Regions from separate parts of the Streptomyces cinereoruber genome, predicted to be linked through region 4. Evidence: riboswitches for the same ligand, from Rfam matches in the RefSeq annotation. Region 4 holds a riboswitch; each other region holds the start of a gene.
The links. Region 4 has a riboswitch for cobalamin ahead of CP977_RS27375 (ABC transporter substrate-binding protein). Riboswitches for the same ligand answer to the same signal wherever they lie in the genome.
Positions count from the first base shown of each region.

Region 1 (2,191 bases), 970 kb from region 4:
GGGAGAACAGCGACCACTCGGCGTCGGCGTTCACCCGGCGCATGAACTCGTCCGGGATCCAGTGCGCCAGGTTCAGGTTGTGCGTGCGGCGCTGGTCCTCGCCCGTGTTGTCGCGGAGCTCCAGGAACTCCTCGATGTCCGCGTGCCAGGTCTCCAGGTAGACGGCGGCGGCGCCCTTGCGGCGACCGCCCTGGTTCACGGCGGCGACGGAGGCGTCGAGGGTCTTCAGGAACGGCACGATGCCGTTGGAGTGCCCGTTGGTGCCCCGGATCAGCGAACCGCGGGCGCGGATGCGGGAGTACGAGAGGCCGATGCCGCCCGCGTGCTTCGAGAGGCGCGCGACCTGGTGGTAGCGGTCGTAGATGGAGTCCAGCTCGTCCTGGGGGGAGTCCAGGAGGTAGCAGGAGGACATCTGCGGGTGGCGGGTGCCGGAGTTGAAGAGCGTGGGGGAGGACGGCAGGTAGTCCAGGCGGCTCATCAGGCCGTACAGCGCGGCCACCTCGTCGAGCGCGCGGACGCTCTCGTCCTCGGCCAGACCGCAGGCGACGCGCAGCATGAAGTGCTGCGGGGTCTCGATGACCTTGCGGGTGATCGGGTGGCGCAGCAGGTAGCGCGAGTAGAGGGTGCGCAGGCCGAAGTAGCCGAAGCGGTCGTCGCCGGCGCGGTCGATGGTGGCGTCGAGGCGGTCGGCGTGCAGCGCGACGAACTCGGCGGTGCGGTCGGCGATCAGGCCCTCGCGGTGCCCGACGGCCACCGAGGAGGAGAAGTTCACCGAGCCCTGGGAGGCGGCCTCGTCGGCGATGGTGATGGTGAGGAGCCGGGCGGCGAGCCGGGAGTACGCCGGGTCCTCGGCGATCAGGCCGGCGGCCGCCTCGGTGGCCAGCTCGCGCAGCTCCGCCTCGTCCGCGGCGGCGCTGCGGCCGCGGAGCGCGGCGGCGGCGACCCGGCCGGGGTCGGTGTCGGGGAGATCGGCGGTGAGGTCGGTCAGGGTCCGCAGCAGTACGGTCCCGGGGCCGTCGCTCTCGACCGCGGAAGCCTCGGCCGAAGCCGGATCGGCGGGCGCGATGGTCACGTGGGGGCTCTCCCTCGCTCGGCTCGGGGCCTCGGCGGGGGCAGGCGGACGGGCGGGCGTCCACGCACGACGCGCCGCGTCCACCGGCCCACTCCGCGAGGCCCGGACGTCTGTGGCACCCGGAACGGAAGGACCGGGCGCACTGTCGGCAGGTGTTCGGACTCACCCCGGACGAAACCGCACGAAGTACACCGTTGCGGGACAGTTCCGGATTCGCGCCGGATTCCCCTGCGTCGACAGCGAGGACGAGCATACATGTGGTGGACGCCGCTCGTGGCACCCCCCACATGTTGTGTCGTCCCCTGGACGGGACTTGGGCGCGGAACTCCGGGGAACGGGCGCGCGGAGACCGTCCGCCGGGGGACGCGACGGGGCCCGGGGCCTCCTGGTGGAGGTCCCGGGCCCTTGCGGCGGCGGTGGCGGCGGTGGGGTCAGTGGGTGGGCGCGGTGGCCTTCTCCATCTCGGTCTTCACGCCCGGGTCGCCGGCGTCGGCCGTGTAGTCCGACGGGGAGGTCTCGTCGACGCCCTCGGGGGCCTTGACGGCCTTGAGGACGAAGGTGAGGACCACGGTGACCACGACGTTGAGGACGAAGGCGGTGAGGCCGATGTAGCCGATCTCGCCGATGCCCGGGATCTCGGCGGAGGAGCCGCCGAAGTGCTTCTGGGTCGGGCTGGCGACGCCGTACGCGGCGACCGTGCCGTACACCATGCCGACGGCCCAGCCGGCGAGCAGCGCCCAGCGGTGGAACCAGCGGGTGAACAGGCCGCCGACCAGGGCCGGGAAGGTCTGCAGGATCCAGATGCCGCCGAGCAGCTGGAAGTTGATCGCGACCGTCTTGTCCATGGTGAGGACGAAGGCGAGCGCGCCGACCTTCACCAGGAGCGAGACGATCTTGGAGACCTTGGTCTCCTGTGCCGGGGTGGCGTCCGGCCTGATGAAGTCCTTGTAGATGTTCCTCGTGAAGAGGTTGGCGGCGGCGATGGACATGATCGCGGCCGGGACGAGCGCGCCGATGCCGATCGCGGCGAACGCGACGCCCGCGAACCAGTCCGGGAACATGGTCTCGAAGAGCTGCGGGATGGCGAGCTGGCCGTTCTTCACCTGGATCCCGGCGGCG
Region 1 is NZ_CP023693.1:5,091,648-5,093,838, forward strand. It holds gene CP977_RS23105 (ribonucleoside-diphosphate reductase subunit alpha) at 1-1,072, opposite strand, end outside; cobalamin riboswitch at 1,203-1,325, opposite strand; gene mctP (monocarboxylate uptake permease MctP) at 1,504-2,191, opposite strand, start outside.
Region 1: another riboswitch for cobalamin. It lies ahead of CP977_RS23105 (ribonucleoside-diphosphate reductase subunit alpha); the one in region 4 lies ahead of CP977_RS27375 (ABC transporter substrate-binding protein).

Region 2 (2,191 bases), 2.3 Mb from region 4:
CGGCCGTCGTCCAGGACGAAGAGGAACCGGCCCGAGAGCGCGGCGGCCCAGGGCGCGGCGCAGAGCCGTTCGTCCAGCTCGCGGGCCCACAACTGCACGTCGGCCGCGCCGAGTCCGTCGAGTCCTGCGGCCGGGGAGGCCACGATGTTGCGGACGCGCTCGTGGGTGGGGGAGGGCAGCAGGCCCGCCTCCGCCAGGAGCGCCGCGAGCTCCGCCCCGCAGTCGCCGGCCAGGCCGCGCAGCTCGGCGTTCCCGCGCGAGGTGACGCTGATCCGCCCGTCGCCCAGGGTCTCGGCCGCGTGCGCCAGGACCTCGACCTGACGTGCCGTCAACCTCCCTGCGGGCAGCCTCAGTCGGGCCAGGTGCCCGTCGTCGGCGGAGTGCAGCCGCAGCGCCCCGGGGCAGGCGTCGCCGCGCTCCCGCGCACGGGGTGCGCCGGGGGCGGGCGTCGGGGTCGGGGTGGGCGGCATGGCGGCGAGCATACCCACGGGAAACCGAGGGCCGACGGGGTGTGACCGGCCTGACTCGGAGCGCCGGGCGGGGTGCGCGAGTCGGCCGTCCGGTCTTCCGGCGGGGGTGCGGCGGAGGCCCGCCCGGCCTGCCGGCGGGAACGAGCCGACGGGCCGTCCGGTCCTCCGGCGGGGTGTGCCGACGGGCTGTCCGGTCCTTCGGCGGGGGTGTGCCGACGGGCCGCTCGGCCCTCCGGCCGGGATGCGCCGCCGGCCGGGCCTCCGGCGCGGAAGCACCGTCCCGCCGTCCGCCCCCGGGCCCGGTGTGATCCGTCCGACCCTCCCGCTCCCTCCAGCCCCCACGGCCCACGATCTAGGATGCGAGTCGGCATGGGGTCCCAGGACCCCGGGGAGGAAGCCCGGTGAGATTCCGGCGCGGTCCCGCCACTGTGAGCCGGCCCGGCGCCATCGGGCCGGTGAGTCAGGAACTCCTGCCGTCCACACGACCACCCGGGGCGCGGACAACCCCGAGGAAGGCCTGCCTCGCCATGCTCCTGCTGCTGTCGCACTCCGACACCGACCTGCTCAGCGCCCGCGCGGCCGGCGGCCCGGTCGAGTACCGGTTCGCCAACCCCTCCCGGCTCCCGCTCGCCGATCTCGACGGCCTCCTCGACGGCGCCGACCTCGTCGTCGTCCGCCTCCTCGGCGGCCTCCGCTCCTGGCAGGACGGACTCGACGCGATCCGCGCCGCCGGAAAGCCGGTCGTCGTGCTCAGCGGCGAGCAGGCGCCCGACGCGCAGCTGATGGAGGCGTCCACCGTGCCCGTCGGCGTCGCCACCGAGGCGCACGCCTACCTGGCGCACGGCGGCCCCGCCAACCTGGAGCAGCTGGCCCGCTTCCTCTCCGACACCGTCCTGCTCACCGGCCACGGCTTCGAGGCCCCGGCCGCCGCCCCCACCTGGGGCCCGCTGGAGCGGACCGCCCGGGACGGGGACGGCCCGACGGTCGCCGTGCTCTACTACCGCGCCCACCACATGAGCGGCAACACCGCCTTCGTCGGCGCCCTGTGCGACGCGATCGAGGACGCGGGCGCGCGGGCCCTCCCGCTGTACGTGGCGTCCCTGCGCGCGCCCGAGCCGGAACTGCTCGACACCCTCCGCACCGCCGACGCCATCGTCACCACCGTGCTCGCGGCGGGCGGCACCAAGCCCGCCGAGGCGCAGGCCGGCGGCGACGAGGAGGCCTGGGACGCGGGCGCGCTCGCCGCGCTCGACGTGCCGATCCTCCAGGCCCTCTGCCTGACCGGTTCGCGGTCCGCGTGGGAGGAGAACGACGAGGGCCTGTCCCCGCTGGACGCCGCCAGCCAGGTCGCCGTCCCCGAGTTCGACGGGCGCCTGATCACCGTCCCGTTCTCCTTCAAGGAGATCGACGAGGACGGCCTGCCCGCGTACGTGGCGGACGCCGAGCGCGCGGCCCGCGTCGCCGGGATCGCCGTGCGGCACGCCCGCCTCCGGCACATCCCGAACGCCGAGAAGAAGCTCGCGCTGGTCCTCTCCGCGTACCCCACCAAGCACTCCCGCATCGGCAACGCCGTCGGCCTCGACACCCCCGCCTCCGCCGTCTCGCTCCTGCGCCGGCTGATCGAGGAGGGGTACGACTTCGGGCCCGCCGAGGAGCTGCCCGGTCTGGTGTCGGGCGACGGCGACGAGCTGATCTACGCCCTCATCGAGGCCGGCGGCCAC
Region 2 is NZ_CP023693.1:3,784,635-3,786,825, reverse strand. It holds gene CP977_RS16885 (cobalamin biosynthesis protein CobG) at 1-482, opposite strand, end outside; cobalamin riboswitch at 821-959, shown strand; gene cobN (cobaltochelatase subunit CobN) at 998-2,191, shown strand, end outside.
Region 2: another riboswitch for cobalamin. It lies ahead of cobN (cobaltochelatase subunit CobN); the one in region 4 lies ahead of CP977_RS27375 (ABC transporter substrate-binding protein).

Region 3 (2,191 bases), 4.2 Mb from region 4:
CACGACGCTCTTGCCCGCGTCGGACGTGGTCCCGGCGACCAGCAGCCCCCCGCCCTTCCCGCCCCTCATGAAGCCCTCCGCTTCCCGCGCCGCACGGCGTCGGCGATCAGACGGCCGCCCACGCAGGCGGCCAGGGTCAGCGCGGTCACCCGGCGCGAGAGCGCCACCGCCCGTTCGATGTCCGCCACCTCGACGGCCCGCCCCTCCCCGTTCAGCACCGGCCGGTGCTCGACGCGTCCGCCGTACGAGAGGGTGCCCCCGAGCCGCACGCCCAACGCGCCCGCGAAGGAGGCCTCGACCGGGCCCGCGTTGGGGCTCGGGTGCTTCGAAGCGTCCGCCCGCCAGGCCCGTACGGCCCCGCGCGGATTCCCGCCGGCGACGGTCGCGAGGACGGCGGTCAGACGGGCGCCCGGCCCGCCGGCCAGGTCGTCGAGGCGGGCCGAGGCCCAGCCGAAGCGCCGGTACCGGGGCGACCGGTGGCCGACCATCGCGTCCAGGGTGTTGACCGCCCGGAAGCCGACGAGCCCCGGCACGCCCGCGACCGCGCCCCAGAACAGGGCGCCGACCACGGCGTCCGAGGTGTTCTCCGCGACCGACTCGACGACCGCGCGGGCCATCGCGGGGCCGTCCAGGGACTGCGGGTCGCGCCCGCACAGGTGCGGAAGGCGCTCCCGGGCCACCTCCAGGTCCCCGGCGGCCAGCGCCCCGCCGATCGCGCGGGCCTCCCGGCCCAGGGTCGTCCCGCCGACGACGGCCCACACGGAGGCGGCGGTCAGCGCGACGGCGGCGGCCGGCCGGTCCCGTACGGCCCGGGCGGCGAGGGCCCCGAGGGCGACGGTGGAGCCGGCGCAGACGGCGGTGTGCAGGGCGCCCCAGCCCCGGTGGTCGTGGTGGAGGCGCCGCTCGACGACGGCGGCGGCCCGGCCGAACGCGGCGACGGGGTGGCCCCTGCGGGGGTCCCCGAGGAGCAGGTCGACGGCGAGGCCCGCGGCCGCTCCGTACGCGAAGACACCGGTGGCTCTGCTGCGGCCGGGCATGGCGCTATGTCCTCACTCAGGGTCCGCGCCCTGGATCGACGTGACCGGCGGCGAGAGTTCCTGACTCCCGGACCCTCGGATCCGGTCACAGTGGCGGGACCGCGCCGGATTCGCACCGGACTTCCTCTGCTGCCGCCGTAATGGCCCCGGCAGTCCACCACGCGCCGAGAACGGGCGTCAACCCAGCCTTGACCTGCGGCGGCGCACTGTGCGGAGCACCACAGGAAGCGCGGCGGAAAAGGGACCGGGCGGCCCGCACCCGAAGGTGCGGACCGCCCGGCCGGTGGAGCGGGGGCCGTCGGACGACGATCAGACGACGATCAGGTAGATGCCGTACGCCACGGCCGCCAGGCACAGCCCGAAGCAGGCGTAGGCGCCGGTGCGGGCCAGGGCGGCGGAGCCTCCCCGGGCCTCGGCCTCCTCCTGCTTGGTGAGGCCGACGATGCCGAGGGTGAAGAGGCCCACCAGGACGACGGTCGCCACGAGGCTGACGCCGAAGACGGAGCCGAGGGCTGCCCAGTCGATCTTCATGTGGTTCTTTCCTTAGACCTTCGCGGCCGGGGCCGGGGGAGCGGTCGGGTCGGTGGGGGCCGGGGCGAGGATGGTCGCCTTGAGGTCCTCGTCGGCGACGGCGGCGACGGAGCCGGGCGGCGGCGGGGTGACGGCGGCGATGGCGGTGGTCACCACGCCCGCGGGCTCGGCGTCGAGGTCGTCGGCCGTGACGTTGTGGTGGTCGACCGGCTTGCGGCGGGAGAGCGCCCAGATGACGGCCGAGCCGGCCACGAGCAGGACCGCGACGGCGGCGATGCCCCAGGGGCCCTGCTTGGTGAGGAACTCGGCGCCGGCGCCGACCAGGCCCGCGGCGGGCAGGGTCAGGCCCCAGGCGACGAACATCCGGGTCGCGGTCGACCAGCGGACGACACCGCCCTTGCGGCCGAGGCCGGCGCCCATCACGGCACCCGAGCAGGACTGGGTGGTGGAGAGGGAGAAGCCGAGGTGCGAGGAGGCCAGGATGACCGTCGCGGCGCTGGTCTGGGCGGCGAAGCCCTGCTGCGGCTGGAGGTCGGTGAGGCCCTTGCCCATGGTGCGGATGATGCGCCAGCCGCCCAGGTAGGTGCCGAGCGCGATGGCGACACCGGCCGAGACGACGACCC
Region 3 is NZ_CP023693.1:1,889,049-1,891,239, reverse strand. It holds gene CP977_RS08355 (cobyric acid synthase) at 1-69, opposite strand, end outside; gene CP977_RS08350 (cobalamin biosynthesis protein) at 66-1,037, opposite strand; cobalamin riboswitch at 1,073-1,211, opposite strand; gene CP977_RS08345 (hypothetical protein) at 1,347-1,568, opposite strand; gene CP977_RS08340 (inorganic phosphate transporter) at 1,581-2,191, opposite strand, start outside.
Region 3: another riboswitch for cobalamin. It lies ahead of CP977_RS08350 (cobalamin biosynthesis protein); the one in region 4 lies ahead of CP977_RS27375 (ABC transporter substrate-binding protein).

Region 4 (2,191 bases):
TCTCGACGGCCTCGACGGTGCGGATCGTGGGGTTGAGCGCCTGGCCGCTGAGCAGCACGTACCGCTTGTTCCTCACCGCCGTCATGCTGCGGGTGACCGGGTCGGACTCCAGGAACTCGATCTTCTTGGCGGCGCTCTCGGCCGACTGCGAGCGGCGGGTGAGGTCACCGATGACGAGGACGTCGGGGTCGCGGTCGGCGACGGTCTCCCAGTTGATCTGGGGCCACTCCTCCTTGGTGTCGTCGAAGACGTTCTTCGCGCCGAGTTCGCGGGAGACTATGCCGGGGGCGCCGCAGCAGCCCGCCATGTAGGGCGCTTCGGAGTTGGCGAACCAGTAGAGGACCGTGGCGTCCTCGAAGCTTCCGCCCGAAGTCGCCTTCGTCACGCGGGCCTTGAGCTCGGCGACGAGCTTCTCGCCGCGCTCCCGGACCCCGAAGATCCGGGCCAGGTCGCGGATCTCGCCGTAGACCGTCTCCATGGTGAGCGGCCGGACGCGGACGCCGTCGCCGTCGCCGCTGTTGTCCTTGCCGACGCAGTCGGTGGGCGAGAGGTACGTGGGGACGCCGAGTTCCTCGAACCGCTCGCGGGCCGCCACGCCGCCCTTGCCGAGGGTGTACGTGAAGGAGGCGGCGGCGAAGTCGGGTTCGGTGTCGAGGACCTTCTCGAAGGAGGGGTAGCGGTCGGCGAGGCGCGGGACCTTGGCGTTCTCCTTCTCCAGGCCCTTGAGGACGGGGTCCGTCCAGGTGCCGGTGCCCACCATGCGGTCGGCGAGGCCGAGGGAGAGCATGATCTCCGCCGCGCCCTGGTCGAGGGCGACGGCCCGCTCCGGCGCGCGCTCGACGCGGACGGGCCGTCCGCAGTTGTCGTCGAGGGTGACCGGGTATCCGGCCTTCGCCTTCCCGGCGGCACCGCCCGCGGGCCGGTCGGGTGCGGGGGTCGTCTCCGCTCCGCAGCCGGTCGCGGTCAGGAGCAGGGCTCCGGTGAGGAACAGCACGGCGGAGCGGACGGGTTGTGCGAGCGGCACGGGACTTCCTCTGCGGCCAGGGCTCATGCGCGGAGCCTGTCGTACGGTGCTCCCCGGGCGCGCGCGTGCCGCCGGGGCCGCCAGCAGGTCTTCGGACTCGGGGTCGTCCGGACGGGGCGCCTTCCCGGGCCGTCGTCGCCGCCCAGTGGCCGATGCTCCGCCCGTCGCCCTCACCGCTGCGCGTCAGTTCCGGTCTCGCACCGGATTCCCTGACCCGTACACCCACCCGTTCGGGTGCGTGCAAAGGTGCGACTGGCCCCGGCACAGTACCACCGCCCCGGAGGCGCGCCCCGGGGCGGTGGCGGGCGTCAGAGGCGCAGCTCCTTGGCCTCGAAGCGGCCGTCCCCGAGGACCAGGACGAAGGAGACCTGCTGGCCCTCCGAGACGGTCCGGCTCTCGTCCTCGATGTCCTCCGCGCTGAACCAGACCTGCTCCCGGGAGCCGACGGGGACGACGAAGCCGTATCCCCCGAGACGGTTGAAGGACTGCACGAACCCTTTGCTCCTGCCTTCCACGGCGGCCTCCTCCTCGGCGTCGGGGACGCGGGCGAGGGGTGTCCCGGCCGGGTCCGGCCGCATCCGCGTCTCAGGGGAGGTGTACCCCGTCGGGCCGCGGTTCGCCCGTCGGCGGGCGGGGCGTGCGCGGAGCACTCCCCGGGATCTCGTAGAATATTCAACAGAGGTCCGGTGCCGAAGATCCCCCGTGTTCGGCACCGGACCTCGTCGTGCGTCCGGCCCGGAAGTCGCGCGTACGGCCCTGGCTTCGTACGTCCGGCCCGGAGACGGGGTGCGACTCAGGCGCCGCCCGGGTACGCGATCCTCGCCGTGATCCTGGCGATGCGCGCCGCCGTCTCCGCGGGCGGGGCCACCGGCTGGACGATGTGGCTGACGGTGAGCCGCACGACCGTCTCGACGGCGAGGCCGCGCGACGCGTCGTCCACGTCGGGCCAGGCCTCGATCGCGTACGCGTCGAGCATCGCCATCGCCGTGCCGAAGACCGGCTCCGTGCGGGTGGTGAGGTAGGCGAGGAGGTCGTCCTCGCCGCCCCGCGCCGCGACCAGGACGCTCTTGATGAGGGGGTTGTCCACGGTCTGCTGGAGCGTGTAGCCGACTCCGGCGGCCGCCGCTTCCTCCAACGCGCCGCGGTGCGCGTCGAGTTCGCGCTCGA
Region 4 is NZ_CP023693.1:6,064,368-6,066,558, reverse strand. It holds gene CP977_RS27375 (ABC transporter substrate-binding protein) at 1-1,051, opposite strand, end outside; cobalamin riboswitch at 1,090-1,296, opposite strand; gene CP977_RS27370 (cold-shock protein) at 1,333-1,539, opposite strand; gene CP977_RS27365 (TetR/AcrR family transcriptional regulator) at 1,818-2,191, opposite strand, start outside.